DNA from 3 places in the Pseudomonas tremae genome. Region 1 is predicted to be linked to each of the others. Evidence: predicted binding sites of a transcription regulator. Region 1 holds the regulator's gene; each other region holds the start of a gene.
The links. Region 1 encodes FliA, which starts transcription of late flagellar genes. Its sites were predicted from a motif close to CTAAAGTTTNNNNNNNNNNNGCCGNTAA; they were not measured.

Region 1 (5,519 bases):
GACGCTCACCCTTGCGCAGGATGTCGAAGACGTTTTCGGCGATGTGGCAGCACTCCACCAGCTCATGGAGCTGGAGGAAGCCGGCGCCGCCTTTTACAGTGTGAAAACCGCGAAAAATTGCATTGAGCAGGTCAGCATCATCCGGTCGGCTTTCCAGCTCGACCAACTGCTCTGACAACTGCTCCAGAATTTCGCCGGCCTCTACCAGAAAATCCTGAAGGATTTCTTCATCGGCGCCGAAGCTCATGGGGTGCTCCCTAAATTAACCGTCAACAGACCTTAGAAGCCGAGGCTCGATAGCAGATCGTCTACATCATCCTGTCCGGATACGACGTCTTCACGTTTATCGGCATGAATCTGCGGACCTTCACCCTTGGCGAGATGTTTTTTAGGATCTTTTTCTGCAAGGATGGATTCTTCGTCATGTTCGATGCCTGCGAAGCGATCGACATGGCTGGCCATGAGCACCAGCTTGAGCAGATTGCTCTCAACTTCAGTGACCAGCTGCGTAACGCGCTTGATCACCTGACCCGTAAGGTCCTGATAATCCTGAGCAAGCAGAATATCGTTGAGATGGCCGGCAACCTGGTGGGTTTCCTTTTCGGTGCGCGTCAGAAAACCGTCGACTCGCTTGGCCAGCTCGCGAAACTCTTCAGCGCTGATTTCGCGGCGCATGAAACGCCCCCAATCCTCGCTCAAAGCCTTGGCGTCGGAACTCAGGCCATTCATGACCGGCGTACTTTCCTCGACCAGGTCCATCGTGCGGTTGGCTGCGTTCTCGGTCAGCCTGACTACGTACGACAGGCGTTCGGTGGCGTCGGTGATTTGCGACACTTCCTCGGCCTGAGGCATGTGCGGATCGATATGAAAGTTGACGATTGCACTGTGAAGCTCACGCGTCAGCTTGCCCACTTCCTGATAAAGGCCGCGGTCACGTGTCTGATTGAGCTCATGGATCAGTTGCACAGCCTCGCCGAAACGACCCTTTTCAAGGCTGGTAACGAGTTCCTGCGCGTGTCTTTTTAGGGTCGACTCAAAGTCGGCCATCGAATCATTGTTATCCATAGCGCCCTCGCGGCATGCATCAGCTATTGACGCGGTCAAAGATCTTTTCGATCTTCTCTTTCAGCGCTTGAGCCGTGAATGGCTTGACTACATAACCGTTCACCCCGGCCTGAGCAGCTTCAATGATCTGCTCACGCTTGGCTTCTGCAGTGACCATCAGCACGGGAAGATTCTTGAGGCGATCATCCGCACGGACCTGACGCAACAGATCGATACCGGACATGCCAGGCATGTTCCAGTCGGTCACCAGAAAGTCAAAGGCACCGCTTTGCAGCATCGGCAGTGCGGTCAGACCATCATCCGCTTCCGATGTGTTGGTAAACCCCAGATCACGCAAAAGGTTCTTGATGATCCGCCGCATCGTTGAGAAGTCATCAACGATGAGGATTTTCATGTTCTTGTCCAATTCGACCTCCAAGCAGTCTTTAACGCATTCAGCACCTGAACACGCTGTTCACTCAATACTGGCACAGCACACCTCCAGCTATACGAAACGACGACGGGCTTGGCACAACGACAGGCAAAGACCTTGAACGAAAGCCCATCGAGACAATGTTCGATGGGCTTGCGTCTCGTTCATCCTGTTACCACGTAACGCTTTGCACAGCCGGCATGCAGACAACTCGCGACTTGCGTCGCGGATTGCCGTCAACGCGCTCGCCACTCCCCCAAACGCCCTCGCAAACGAGCTGCGCACTGGCTGTGTAACTGACTGACTCGAGATTCGCTGACCCCAAGAACCTCTCCGATTTCCTTGAGATTCAGCTCTTCGTCGTAGTACAGCGCCAATACCAGACGCTCACGCTCTGGCAGATTGGCAATTGCATCGGCCAACGCAGCCTGGAAGCGCTCGTCTTCCAGATCGCGCGACGGCTCAAGCGAACCGCTTGCACCGTCCTCGTGCAGCCCTTCATGATCCCCGTCCTGCAAAAGGTCGTCGAAACTGAAAAGGCGGCTGCCCAAGGTGTCATTCAAAATCCCGTAATAATCATCAAGACTCAACTGGAGTTCGGCAGCAACCTCGTGATCTTTAGCGTCACGACCGGTTTTAGCTTCAATTGCCCGAATTGCGTCACTGACCATGCGCGTATTGCGGTGTACCGAACGCGGAGCCCAGTCACCCTTGCGGACCTCATCGAGCATCGCACCACGGATACGAATGCCGGCATAGGTCTCGAAGCTCGCACCCTTGGTGGAGTCATATTTGGTAGAGACTTCAAGCAGACCGATCATGCCGGCCTGGATCAGATCCTCGACCTGCACGCTGGCTGGCAAACGCGCCAGCAAGTGGTAGGCAATGCGCTTGACCAAAGGCGCATAGCGCTCGATCAGCTCATATTGTGAGTTCCGAGAAGTCTTGCTGTACATCTGGTAGCCGCTCGCAGTCATTGCACAGGCCCCGCACTGGTCTGGTGAACGAGTCGCTCAACGAAGAACTCGAGATGACCCCGCGGATTGGCCGGCAACGGCCAGGTATCAACCTTCTGGGCAATAGCCTTGAACGCCAGTGCACATTTGGAACGCGGGAATGCTTCGTAGACGGCACGCTGTTTCTGCACGGCCTTGCGCACGCATTCGTCATACGGCACAGCGCCTACATACTGCAGGGCAACATCAAGAAAACGGTCTGTCACTTTGGTGAGCTTGGCGAACAGGTTGCGCCCTTCCTGAGGGCTCTGAGCCATGTTGGCCAGGACCCGGAAGCGGTTCATGTCGTAGTCGCGGTTGAGCAGTTTGATCAGGGCGTAGGCATCGGTGATCGACGTGGGCTCGTCGCACACCACCAGCAGCACTTCCTGAGCAGCGCGCACAAAGCTCACCACTGATTCGCCAATACCGGCAGCCGTGTCGATCACCAGTACGTCGAGATTGTCGCCAATATCGCTGAACGCCTGGATCAGACCGGCATGCTGGGCCGGAGACAGATGCACCATGCTCTGGGTGCCGGAAGCTGCAGGCACGATACGAACCCCGCCCGGCCCCTGCAATAGAACATCGCGCAGTTCGCAGCGACCCTCTATGACATCGGCAAGCGTGCGCTTCGGCGTCAGGCCCAGCAAGACGTCGACATTGGCCAGACCAAGATCGGCATCAAGCAGCATAACGCGCCGGCCAAGCTCGGCGAGGGCCAGTGAGAGGTTCACTGACACGTTAGTCTTACCGACGCCACCTTTGCCGCCGGTCACCGCGATCACCTGTACGGGATGCATGCTGCCCATGTTATTTCTTTACCTTGTCTTGCGTAGACCGAAACCACACCGAGAACCGCACATTCACTAATGAACAATGCCAGGCAGACCGTTGATGCAGGGACATTTCAATAATATCCATCACTTAACCCACTCTCTTGCCAGGGGTGTGATAGAGGTCGGCAAACATATCAGCCATCGCTTCCTCGCTCGGCTCATCCTGCATCTGAACGCTCACCGCACGGCTAACCAGTTGGTGACGGCGTGGAATATGCAGATCTTCAGGAATACGTGGACCGTCCGTCAGGTAGGCCACTGGTAGTTCGTGACTGATCGCCAGGCTCAGGACTTCGCCGAGGCTGGCTGTTTCATCGAGCTTGGTCAGAATGCATCCGGCCAGGCCACAACGTTTGTAACTGTGATAAGCCGCTGTCAGTACCTGCTTCTGGCTAGTTGTTGCCAGTACCAGGTAGTTGCGCGATTTTATGCCACGCCCTGCCAGACTCTCCAGCTGCATGCGCAGCGCAGGATCACTGGCCTGCAGGCCGGCGGTATCGATCAGCACCACGCGCTTGCGCAGCAGTGGCTCGAGAGCCTGAACCAGAGACTGGCCCGGATCGACATGGGTAACCGGCACGTTGAGAATGCGCCCGAGCGTCTTGAGCTGCTCCTGGGCACCGATGCGGAAACTGTCCATGCTGACCAGAGCGATATTCTGCGGACCGTACTTCAGCACGTAGCGGGCTGCCAGTTTGGCCAGTGTGGTGGTCTTGCCCATACCGGCAGGACCGACCATGGCGATCACGCCGCCCTCTTCCAGCGGCTCAATGTCAGGCACGGCAATCATGCGGGCCAGATGCGCCAGCAACATGCGCCATGCCTGACGAGGCTCGTCTATGTCGGGGATCATCGACAGCAGGTCGCGGGACAGCGGGCCGGACAAGCCGACACGTTGCAGACGGCGCCAGAGGTTGGCCTGCTGCGGACGGCTGCCCTGAAGCTGATTCCAGGCCAGGGAGCCCAGCTGGACTTCCAGCAGCTCGCGCAGGCCATTCAGTTCGGAACGCATCGACTCGAAGGCGCGCTGGCCGCCAGCAGGCTCTGCGGCAGGCGCAGACGCATAGGCAGCAAACGGACGTGGCGGCTCTTCAAGCGTGGGTTCGATGTGTGTGTCTGCAGCGCTGCCGGTCTTGCCGGAAAACAGCTGGAGGTTGACCGACACGTCACTGTCACTGCGATTGTTCAGTTCAGCCTGAGCGGAAACGATGCGCGACTGGGTTTTGCGCAGTTCGTCTTCCAGCTCCATGTTGGGCACGCGAGGGGCCAGGGCAGAAAGCTTGTAATCCAGAGCAGCAGTCAGCTCGACGCCACCAGCAATGCGCCGGTTACCGATGATGGCCGCTTCGGCGCCCAGCTCATCGCGAACCAGCTTCATGGCTTGACGCATATCGGCGGCGAAAAATCGCTTAACTTGCATGACTCACTACCTCAGCCGTTTGGCCCGACAGTCGCTACGATGGTTACTTGCTTGTTGTCCGGTATTTCCTGATACGCCAGAACATGCATGTTCGGTACAGCCAATCGTCCAAATCGTGACAGCATCGCCCGGACAGGACCTGCTACCAGAAGAATTACCGGCAACCCTTGCATCTCTTGACGCTGGGCGGCCTCTATCAACGAACGCTGGAGCTTTTCAGCCATGCTGGGTTCAAGCAAAACGCCTTCTTCCTGACCCTGACCAGCCTTCTGAAGACTATTGAGCAATATCTGTTCCAACCTTGGCTCCAGAGTGATAACAGGCAGCTCCGGCTCAATGCCTACAATGCTTTGGACGATTGCACGGCTCAGACCGACCCGCACTGCCGCCACCAAAGCGGCGGTATCTTGACTCTTGCCAGCGTTGTTGGCGATAGCTTCTGCAATGCTGCGGATATCTCGCACCGGCACATGCTCGGAAAGCAGCGCTTGCAATACGTTGAGCAGCGACGACAGGGACAACACACCCGGCACCAGCTCTTCAGCCAGCTTGGGCGAGCTTTTGGCCAACAATTGCATCAACTGCTGCACTTCCTCGTGCCCGATCAGCTCATGGGAATGCTTGTACAGAATCTGATTGAGGTGGGTTGCCACCACGGTGCTGGCGTCTACCACGGTGTAGCCCAGCGACTGCGCCTGGCTGCGCTGGCTGATTTCGATCCAGACAGCCTCCAGACCAAACGCCGGGTCTCTGGCGGTAATGCCGTTCAGCGTACCGAACACCTGCCC
Region 2 (5,519 bases), 490 kb from region 1:
GCGCGTCCTGCGGGCCAATGCTGTCGACCAGCGTGCCGCCGAAAAAGCGGTTATGCACCTCGAGCCTGATTTGTGGCGGCCACTGTGGCAAGGCTTCAAGACTGTGCAGAACAAGGCGGTCGGTATCGGCACTGGACACGGAGGTCAGATAAAGCCCTTCATAAGCTCGCGCCAGCCTGACGTGCTGCAGATACACGCTGGCCTCTTCGGCAATTCGCAAGGGTACGCGACGCTCCGTTGTCAGTTGGGTCAGCTCCGTCGGCGTTGCGTGGCGGGTCAGTTCGTACACCACAGCAGTTGGCAGCCCGGGAAACGCCTTGTGCAGGGTTTGCGCGCTGTCTGCCTCAGCGACGGCAAGCGCACGGTAGTGTGATTCGAACAGCCAGGCTCTGGTCGCGCGGGCACGGGCTGTCAGTAGCGCCCGCAATGTGGTCACTCGCGCTGACATACCCGGTTGGCCGGCCCCGAACTCTTCGTCGAGCAGAGTGCCAATTTCACTGTTGCTCAACTTTTCCAGAACCTGGCGCAGGGCATCCTGGCGCAGGGCGTCAGGCTGGTCGACACGTACCGTGATGCTGTCGCGAGTAACAGCCTCCTGCGTTGGCGGGAACGTTTGAATAGGCGCGCCCTGGGCATCCACCAGCGTCAGCGCCCGGTTGTTCGGCCAGCGAGGATCCTGGCTCAGCAGTTCAAGTTGCAGAGGGGTTGAAGCGCTTGCATCGTTTGCTGCCATCTGCTCGATGAACCGATCGATTTGCTGGTCCAGCCTGAAACGCAGCGCGGTGTCCTCAAGCAGTGCAGGCGGGCGGGCCTGATCAGTCAGCGCCTGACGCAAAACTGATTCGGGCGAGTTGCTGACGCTCAGCAGATGCCTGGCTGTGGTGTCGGAAAATACCTCACTGGAATACCCCAGCCGGCGAAACAGCGTCAGACCCTCCATTTGCAGTGGGCGATCCAGCTCGTGCAGCCAGGCACCTGCGCCGTTGTGCCGCAAGGCTGGCTGGTAGCTGTCCGGGCGGGTGGGGTGCGTCATCCGGTAGCCATCGCCGCTCTTGCCGGGCTCTATGGCATAGGTTTTCCCTTCGAGCGCCAGCCACTGCCTGCCTTGCCATGTATACAGGCCAGTAGCGTCTGGCTGCAGACCGCCTGGCAGCACGATGTCATGGGCGAAGGGGGCGAGGTCGGGCTTCCACAGGCGTGTCGCGCCGTCCGGCAGTTCCACGGCTTTCAAGCCCCTGACGAACTCGGGCACTTGCAGCGCAGGTATGCCGGCCCCTGCGATCGTCGCAGCGCCGAGCGCGGACATCAGGGCGATGTTCTCCACCACGTCGAACAGATAAGCGAAGGCCTGCTGTTTTTCATCCTTCGCCCAGCTTTCTGCGCCCTCGTAAACTTCATGGATCAGTTGCGCAGCCGTCACCGCCAGCATCAGCTCGCCCAGGACCGGAACCACAAAGCTTGCGATGTTCAAGACGTCCAGCGCTTTGCTCTTGAAGTACTGCACCCGTTCATCGAACGTCTTCTGATCCTGATCCGCCGTAGGCACCCCCTGAAACAAGGCGTCGTCACGCAGTACGGCCTGTTTGCGATCGTACAGTTCGTCCAGCAACGGGCCGCTCAGCGGGGTTTCCCTCAGGTGCAGCCTGGCGTTTCGATCTTCTTCACGCTCCAGCCACTGGCGCTCGAAAATGCTGCCTTTCGTGACCTTGGGGTGCAGACGTTCTAACAGCTGTTCAAGCACTCTATTGCGGTGGCGTGCCGGAATGAAACGCTTGAAGAAGTTCAGATACCCTTTGACGAACATTCGCTCGCGCAGCGAGTTCATGAAGACTTCGACCGAGTCATATTCTTTAAGCGGTGCAATGGGATCGTCAGGCAGATAAACGACAATTTTTTCCAGCCCGGTTGCGATGTTCCGGTTCTTGCCGAAGACGAAGGGGCCGTTAAGCTCTATATCCCCCAGGCACAATACGCTGCAGTTTAACGGCGTGTTATCGAGCAGGGCGCCTTGCCTGCCCGCAAGCGTTTCCAGTAACGCAACCTTCAACGGTTCACTGACCAGTTCCTGAAGCGTTGCGATCTGCAGTTGCAGCCGGATGGAGGAAGACTCCAGTTGCATGAAGTCCTTGCGCAGTCTCGAGGCAGCCGAGTCCGAAGTTTCATCTGGCGTCGAGGGTGCGCTGAAGACGGATTTGATATGCGTCTGATACCTGCCGCCCAGGTCCAGTTCGCGGCACAGTGCTGCAAACTCTGTGGGAGAAACAGGCAAAGGCTTGCCCTCGATGTAGTTGCCTGTGATTTCGCAAGACGAAAACACTTCGGCCCTGGTGCCAGTATCCGGGTCCATCGCTCCAGGGACTGTTTCCCACGCCTCGAAGTTCTGCAGAGCGGCGTTGAGCAAGGTCTGCCTTGCAGCTCTCAGGGCCGTATTGGCCTCGGTCATCGGGTCTTTGGAGGCCGACGCGAACGACTGATCGACCTTTGCACGACTGGCGTGAAACAGCCAGGTATCGGTAACGTCAACATCCAGACCGAACCGTTCCTTGATTGCCTCCGTCAGCAGGGGCCTGGCAAAGTCTTCAAGGGTAGAAAGACCGTCGAGTGTCGGACGGACTTTCTGTTCGGTGCGGCGCTGTTCTGCGTAGAGTCGCTGCAGTTCGTCGAGCCGTTCGGGACTGGACGTACGGGCGTTCGTCAGCCATTGCGGTGAACGCCCGGAAGACCGGCGTAACGTTGCGTGGACAGCCGGTCCGGCCTCAAGCAGCCACTCGGGTGTCTTGTCTTTTATATGCTGCACATGAGAGTTTGTCGGAGCAGCGTCCGACAGTAATGAATCGAGCATCGAAGTGCCTTGTCATGAATGAGGAGGCGACGAAGCTTACGTTTGTGTTTGACCCCGCAAGTGCTAACTATTTATGTGTTTTGATTATTCGTTGCACGTGGCGCTCAAGTAGTGCGCAGCGTTGCCGAAAATATTTGAAGGGTGTGATTAAACCGCCTGACGAGTTGATTCCCGTCTCGCCCGCCCGGCCTCTGGAGGCTGGGCTATACTCACGCCGCCTGGACCGTTCATCGGTCTGCATCTTGAACACGGCTGACGCCGTCGTTGAACTCTTGAGGGATGACTGTGAAGAACTGGACCTTGCGCCAACGGATTCTGGCGAGCTTTGCCGTCATCATTGCCATCATGCTGTTGATGGTGGTCGTGTCGTATTCCCGGCTGTTGTCCATCGAGTCCAGTGAGGAGCAGGTCCGCCTTGATGCGCTGCCTGGCGTCTACTACAGCACGCTGGTTCGCAGCGCCTGGGGCGAAAGCTACATCCGCACGCTGGAGCTGATCTCCGAGGGTGCCGCGCGGCCGCTGACCAAGCAGGAAAAAGATCAGTACAAAGGGTTCGATGAGAACCTGCAGACGCAAATGGATGGTTACAAGAAATCTATCTTCGATAAGGACGACCGCGACAGTTTTGCACTCTTCGAGAAGCGGCGCGACGACTATGCCCGCATGCTCAACGAAGTGCTTGCCAACTATGATCGCGGTGATTACGCCAGCGCGCGCGCCGAGCTGTTCGGTGATGTGAACCCCGTGTGGCTGGCGGGCCGCAAGCAGCTCAACGAGCTCATTGTCGCCAATAAACAACTGGCTGACGAAGCCACCAACAACATCGTCAGCGCGGTGCTGAGTGCCAAGGTCAGCATGATCCTGTCCTTGCTGATCGCCATCATGGCAGCGGCGGCCTGTGGCCTGCTGCTGATGCGCTCGATCATGGCGCCGATGCAGCTCATCGTACGTATTCTCGACATCATGCGCTCCGGCGATCTGAGCACACGCCTCAGCCTGGCTCGCAAAGATGAGTTCAACGCAGTCGAGACCGGCTTCAACGACATGATGACCGAGCTCACCGGGCTGGTCGCGCAGGCCCAACGATCTTCCGTTCAGGTCACGACGTCGGTCACCGAGATCGCCGCGACCTCGCGTCAGCAACAGGCCACCGCTACGGAAACGGCTGCGACCACCACCGAGATCGGTGCGACATCGCGGGAAATCGCTGCCACTTCGCGTGATCTGGTGCGCACCATGACCGAAGTCACGTCGGCTGCTGATCAGGCATCGATTCTGGCCGGCTCGGGCCAGCAGGGTCTGGCGCGTATGGAAGAAACCATGCATCAGGTGATGGGCGCGGCCAATCTGGTCAACGCCAAACTGGCCATCCTTAACGAGAAAGCTGGCAACATCAATCAAGTGGTCGTGACCATCGTCAAGGTTGCCGACCAGACCAACCTGCTGTCGCTGAATGCTGCCATCGAAGCCGAAAAGGCCGGTGAATATGGCCGCGGTTTTGCGGTGGTTGCCACTGAAGTACGCCGCCTGGCCGACCAGACCGCTGTGGCCACGTACGACATCGAGCAGATGGTGCGTGAAATCCAGTCAGCGGTGTCCGCTGGCGTCATGGGCATGGACAAGTTTTCTGAAGAAGTGCGTCGTGGCATGTTCGAAGTCACTCAGGTCGGGGAGCAGCTGTCGCAGATCATTCATCAGGTGCAGGCGCTGGCGCCGCGCGTGCTGATGGTCAACGAAGGGATGCAGGCGCAGGCCACAGGCGCCGAGCAGATCAATCAGGCGCTTGTGCAACTGGCCGATGCCAGCAGCCAGACTGTCGACTCACTGCGTCAAGCCAGTTTCGCCATCGACGAGTTGAGTCAGGTTGCGGTCGGCTTGCGCAGTGGCGTTTCGCGCTTCAAAGTCTGAGTCCGGACAATGACGGAGCAATCGCCGAGGCGCACCGGTCCGCCAGTGACCGCCAACAAGCTCTTCCTGCTGTTTTGCATCGGTGAAGACCGTTACGCGCTGGAAGCGACTGAAATTGCCGAAATTCTGCCGCGGGTGAAGCTCAAGAAGATTGCCAGAGCACCTCACTGGGTGGCCGGGATTTTTGCCCACCGTGGCGAAATCGTGCCGGTCATCGATATCAGCGCGCTCAATTGCGGCCAGCCGGCCCACGCGCGCACCAGTACCCGCATGATTCTGGTGAACTACCGCTACGACGACGCCCACCCTGCTCAACTGCTCGGGCTTATTCTGGAGCAAGCGACAGAAACCCTGCGCTGCCCGGTTTCACAGTTCAAGGCCTATGGCCTGGACAATCGCCTGTCACCTTATCTGGGGCCGGTCCGGGAAGACGAGAAGGGCCTGCTGCAATGGATTCATGTACAGGAACTGTTGAGCGAACCGGTGCGCGAGCTTCTGTATCCGGTGGTGCCGGTAGACCTCGAATTGCTTGAGGACGCGCCATGAAAGTTGATGATTCACGTTTTTTCAGCTTTCTGAAAGACCGCATCGGGCTGGATGTGACCTCGGTTGGCGAAGCCATTATCGAGCGTGCCTTGCGCCAGCGGGCGACCGCTTCCAATTGCCCCGACAGCGATGCCTATTGGCACCTGCTGGTGACCTCGCCTCAAGAGCAGCAAGCGCTGATCGAGGCCGTGATCGTTCCCGAGACCTGGTTTTTCCGTTACCC
Region 3 (5,519 bases), 1.3 Mb from region 1:
GTCCATGCCATTGCGAAACACATCCACGCCGAAGCGCAGAGATATATGCCATGACGCTTCGATTTCTTCGCCATCAGTGACGCCGGTTGCAGCAGCCTCGTCGGCAGCCTGGGCGGTGTCTGGTGCCTGATAGACCTGCAACGCCTGACGCAGCGCAGCTTCGCGCTCAAGAGCAGGCGGCTGAAGTTGCTCGCCCCTGCTGGCGACCACGTCGATCAGCTTGAGCATGTGATCGCCGGACTTGAGCAGCACTGCGATCAGCTGTGCATCCACTGAAACGCTGCCTTCGCGCAGACGATCCAGCACGTCCTCGACGATGTGGGTAAAACTCACGATCGGGGTCAGCCCGAACAATCCGGCCGAACCCTTGATGGTGTGTGCTGCACGAAAGACTGCGCCAATCGCGTCCACATCACCCGGTTCGCTTTCAAGTTGCAGGAGGGATTCCTCCATCGCCTGCAACAGCTCTCGCGCTTCGACGATAAACGTCTGCTGAGCCTGATCGAGGTTAATGCTCACATTGACTTCCTATGTCCAACTACTCGGCAATGCTGCCAATAGGTGCGCTACAGCACGACGCCCGGGTTGCATAACTCGAAGGTTTCCGTCACGGCCTTGCTCTGGCCGGTCAGGTGCAGCGCTGTGCCGTTTTTTTCGGCCTCGCGCTGAATGACCGCGAGCAATTGCAGTCCCGCGCCATCCATTTCGGTTACTTGCGACAGGTCGACGTCCAGTCTTGCGGCTGTGCCGACCTGCGGCAGTATTCGGGCGGCGAGTTCGGTGACGGTGTAGATCGTCAACTCGCCTTCGATCTGCACGCGGGCGGCGTCTTGGCTGGTCTCTGCAGATGTCGTCATGCTGACCTCCAGGGCCGTCGGTCTCAGGGCAGGATCAGCTTGGATACGGCGGCCAGCATTTGTGCTGGCTGAAATGGCTTCACCACCCAGGCTTTTGCACCGGCGGCCTGACCCTCGGCCTTTTTCGATTCCTGAGACTCGGTGGTCAGCATGATGATGGGGGTGAACTTGTAACTGGCCAGCTTCTTCACCTCTTTGACGAAGGTGATTCCATCCATGTTCGGCATGTTGACGTCGCTGATGATCAGGTGCACTTTCTGCCCTGTCAGCTTGCCCAGTGCATCCTTACCGTCGCTGGCTTCGATGACATCGTATCCGGCACTTTTCAGAGCAATGCCGACGACCTGCCGGACACTGCTTGAATCGTCGACCACCAATACACTCTTAGCCATGATCTACTCCTAGAAGAATGTGATTTCCTGCGAATTCTGCTGCGCAGCCGATTCGCCGCGGTGTGTACGGCGTTGTTCATCGGTTGCGTAGGTGGACTCCATGCGTGCCAGCCATTGTCGCGCGTCGATGGCAACGGCTTCGTCCGGGGACTGACTGGCCTGTAGCAGGTGCGCATAAAGAGAGTCGATGTTGTCGCGAACATGGGCCAGGATCTGGCTGACCCTGTCCTGAAACTGCAGGCTGACCAGCACTTCGGTCATCTCGTCGCGAATACCGTAGCTTTCCTGTTTCAGCAGGTCGGCGGATTCGGCCAGACGTCCGGTAATGCTCTGGAAGCGCTCCAGCACGTTCTGGATGCCTTGCTCGGAGGCTGTAACGGAATGGCTGTCCTGATCGGCACCGCTGGAGGCGGCTTGCACCAGTTGCGTAATGGCGTTGTTGATGATGTCGACCTTGGCCGACATCTGCTGGCCGGTTTCGCTGGACTTGCTGGACAGGCTGCGCACGGCGTCGGCCACTACCGCAAAACCGCGTCCCGCTTCGCCCGCGCGGGCGGCTTCGATGGCAGCGTTGAGGGCCAGCAGGTTGGTCTGCGCAGCAATGGCGGCCACGTCGGCGGCCATGGTGCGCAATTCGCCTGTGTAGGCAGTGAGGCCGCGAACCTGGGAAAGCGTCTGGTCACGACTGGCTTGTGTGGCCTTGAGCGAGTCGATCACCTGAGTCAGCTCGCTGTCGCTCTGCGACAGCGCTTTCAACGCGCCGTCGGCATTCTGTCCGTCCAGTTCGCCGGCTGCGTGCTGCGAAGCCTGCACCGTATCCTGCAAACGTTCGGAAATCCCCATGAACCGGGTGGTCAACGCGACGATGGCGGTTTCGGTCTGCTCGCGCGAGCTTTCGACCTGCTTGACCCAGATCGGCATCGCACCGAGCAGTACCTCATTAATCTGAGTACTGGCGGCCATCGCGGTGGTTTGAGCGTTGTGCGTGTGTTGGTGATCCAGCGCCTGAGCGACGGCCAGATTCACTTTGTCGGCCTGCGAGCGGGCTGCCCAGAAACCGGCACCGACACCCACCGCGATCAGCACAGCACTGGCGAAAAGATTGTCTGGCGCTGTGCCCGACTGGACGAACAGCCAGGCGATGGCGGGGATGACAGGAATCAACGGGAACCAGACGAAACGCGGATGGGCTTGTACTGGCGGGGTGCGGAGTTGATTCGACATCATGGGTTCGATCCTTGAACAGTGCTACTACGATTAACAACTGTAAGGTTATCTGCGTGATCGCGACGAACTTGATAGCCACGTCAACGCCTTCCGTCCGTTAGGCCATACGGAAAGCTATAACTGTTAAAAATAGCTGTTATTGCGAGGACGGCAAGTCAGCACGAGAATCGTGCCGGACGCTTGTAGTTCGTGGCGTGGCGGGGCAGGTGGGGCGAGGGTTGGATCGTAGCTCGCGTTTGGAGAGCTGACTCATCTCGTAACACTCTGCGCCGCCGCATGCAGCGCAGAGCCTGGTAAACAGCGTGCCAACCCCGACAGGCATTGGCACAGGTGCTACAGGTTAGTGCAGCTTCATCCGTGGCTCGGTGCCTTTGCCGATTTTGCTGCCCAGCATCAGCATCAGGGTGCGGAAGGCGCCATACAGCGCCATCTGGTGCATGCGATACAGCGACACGTAGAACATCCTCGCGAGCCAGCCTTCGAGCATTACGCTGCCCATCAAGTTACCCATCAGATTGCCGACCGCCGAAAAGCTCGACAGGGAAATCAACGAGCCGTAGTCCTTGTAGGTGTACTCCGGCAGTGTCTTGCCTTCGATCCGCAGACGCAGCGATTTGGCCAGCAAAGACGCCTGCTGATGAGCCGCTTGAGCGCGAGGCGGAACATTGCGGTCGGTGCCTTTTTGCGGGCAGGCCGCGCAGTCGCCGAAGGCAAAGATATTTTCGTCGCGGGTGGTCTGTAGCGTCGGCAGCACTTGCAACTGATTGATGCGGTTGCTCTCCAGCCCATCCAGCTCATGCAGGAAGGCCGGGGCACGGATACCCGCCGCCCAGACTTTCAAACTCGCAGGAATGACTTCCCCGGTCGCCGTGATCAAACCGTCTGCCGTCACCTCACTCACGGCAGCGTTTGTCAGCACTGTCACGCCCAGTTTTTCAAGCGTCTTGTGGACTGGCGCACCGATACGTTCAGGCAGTGCCGGCAACACTCGCGGACCGGCCTCTATCACCGTGATGCGCAGGTTTTCAGGCTTTATCTGGCACAGCCCGTAAGCCGCCAGCTCGTGCGCCGCGTTGTGCAGCTCTGCCGCCAGCTCTACGCCGGTAGCCCCAGCGCCAACGATGGCGACGGTGATTTCCCGGGTGCTGTCGGCCTGACCTGCGTGGGCGCGCAGGTAGTGGTTGAGCAGTTGCTGATGGAAGCGCTCGGCCTGCTTGCGACTGTCGAGAAACAGACAGTGCTCGGCAGCGCCTTTGGTGCCGAAATCATTGGTGGTGCTGCCGACTGCGATCACCAGCGAGTCATACTCCAGGCTGCGCGCCGGAACCAGCTCCACGCCCGTTTCATCCAGCGTGGCCGCCAGATGGATCTGACGGCTTGCACGGTCCAGCCCGGTCATGCGACCGAGCTGAAACTGAAAGTTGTTCCACTTGGCCTGCGCCACGTAATTCAGCTCGTCCTCATACGAGTTGAGCGAACCTGCAGCCACCTCGTGCAACAGTGGTTTCCAGATATGTGTCAGGTTGGCGTCCACCAGCGTGACAATTGCCGTGCCTTTTTTGCCCAGGGTTTTACCCAGACTGGTAGCCAGCTCCAGACCGCCAGCGCCTCCGCCAACGATAACAATACGGTGCGTCATAAGGATTACTCGGAAGGTTTAAGAAATTCGGGGGAAGCTCGATCTGCGCGAGCGTCAGGCAGCTCATAGCGTCAGATGGCTCGATAAAGCGGTTCATTACGGCAGTGCCTGTATCAGGAGCGAAATGCGCTCGACTGGCTGCCAAGTGGCCTGAAGGTACTCTTCGACACGCCTTTGCGGTGCGGGGTTCAGCAAGCTGATCACTTTATGCGTCGTCTTAGGCGTGCGGTCGCACAGGGGGCCAGGCATCGGTGATTTCCAGTGGCTCGACCTGCAAGGTGTCGTCCAGACGGATGATGCCGCTTTGTAACACTCGCGCAGTAATTCCGCCATGCCCACGCACCGCCTGAAAGGTGCCGTGGCCAAGGCGTTGCTCAAGCTTTGCGCACGGCTGGCACCAGCCAGTGGTTTCGAAAATGGCCTGGCCAACCCTGAAGCGCCGGTGCTTGAGGCTGAACAGATTGATGCCGCTGATCACCAGATTGCGGCGCAAGTCCTGCGGCACGATGGGGTTGTCGGCAGACCGGCTCAGCAAAGAACCGACCACAGCCAGGTGCTCCCACTGAATCAGTGTGACCTGCCGCGCATTGCGTGGGCCGGGCCGTGAGTGATCACCGGTCAGGCCAGCCTCGCGACGCGCTTCCACCGCATCCAGCTCAATCATCTCGGCACGCGACTCTGGACGCACACCGATCCAGCGCACGCGGCCTTGTTGAGGCACATCGGCCAGCAATTCCTGAAAAGGGCTCATAGACTGATTCCAACATCGAAAACGACACTGCGGCCCAAGTTGGTACGCAGAAAATCCGGGGCACCCGGATGCGCGAACAATACCCGGGCAAACGTCGGCCCCACCAGCGATAGCGAGCGCCAGCCCTGTCGCAGGTATTCGGTCGGCGGAGGAAAGTGACTGTTCAGATCGAGCACTTCACGCTTGAGACTGGCAAACGCAATGATATCCAGCTCACCCAGATCAATGCCGCGTTCGCGATAGTTGGTGGATTTCTTACGCAGGGTAGGGGCGAGTCGGTGCAACAGTTCGGAGGCAGGAATGCGTTTGGGCTTGGCTTCCCGGCGCACCAGTTGGCTCAGCGAAAACGCGCTTCGTCGTCGCTGCAACTCTTCGCGCCACTCGTCATTCAGGCGACGCCCCTCATCCAGCACGAAAAACACCTCGAAACGCCCGTCACGAAACAGCACGTCGGGCGGCTCCTGACTGGCAGGCGTGAAGTCCTCATTGCGATGAGCAATGTTCAGCCCCTGCAACAACCGCTGACAAACCCAACGCTCACGCTCCCACTTCCGCGCATTGGACAGAAAGGCATTGGCTTGTTCGGCCTGGATCGTCAACAGGCGCAGGTAGTCTGAGTCATCCATAGGGCCAAGCTTAGCGTTCAAGTTGCC

Region 2: I9H09_RS06400 (methyl-accepting chemotaxis protein) is a predicted target of FliA. The motif match lies at 2,946-2,973, and genes of this name have one in related genera.
Region 3: I9H09_RS02825 (methyl-accepting chemotaxis protein) is a predicted target of FliA. The motif match lies at 2,522-2,549, and genes of this name have one in related genera.

What each region holds. Positions count from the first base shown of each region.
Region 1 is NZ_CP066270.1:1,886,880-1,892,398, reverse strand. It holds gene I9H09_RS08770 (chemotaxis protein CheA) at 1-247, opposite strand, end outside; gene I9H09_RS08765 (protein phosphatase CheZ) at 280-1,065, opposite strand; gene I9H09_RS08760 (chemotaxis response regulator CheY) at 1,085-1,459, opposite strand; gene fliA (RNA polymerase sigma factor FliA) at 1,714-2,454, opposite strand; gene fleN (flagellar synthesis regulator FleN) at 2,451-3,284, opposite strand; gene flhF (flagellar biosynthesis GTPase FlhF) at 3,400-4,731, opposite strand; gene flhA (flagellar biosynthesis protein FlhA) at 4,743-5,519, opposite strand, start outside.
Region 2 is NZ_CP066270.1:1,394,560-1,400,078, forward strand. It holds gene I9H09_RS06395 (NEL-type E3 ubiquitin ligase domain-containing protein) at 1-2,842, opposite strand, end outside; gene I9H09_RS06400 (methyl-accepting chemotaxis protein) at 3,128-4,750, shown strand; gene I9H09_RS06405 (chemotaxis protein CheW) at 4,760-5,296, shown strand; gene I9H09_RS06410 (CheR family methyltransferase) at 5,293-5,519, shown strand, end outside.
Region 3 is NZ_CP066270.1:634,279-639,797, forward strand. It holds gene I9H09_RS02810 (chemotaxis protein CheA) at 1-519, opposite strand, end outside; gene I9H09_RS02815 (STAS domain-containing protein) at 567-857, opposite strand; gene I9H09_RS02820 (response regulator) at 881-1,249, opposite strand; gene I9H09_RS02825 (methyl-accepting chemotaxis protein) at 1,259-2,476, opposite strand; gene I9H09_RS02830 (NAD(P)/FAD-dependent oxidoreductase) at 2,817-4,115, opposite strand; gene I9H09_RS02835 (MOSC domain-containing protein) at 4,333-4,866, opposite strand; gene I9H09_RS02840 (DUF1780 domain-containing protein) at 4,863-5,492, opposite strand.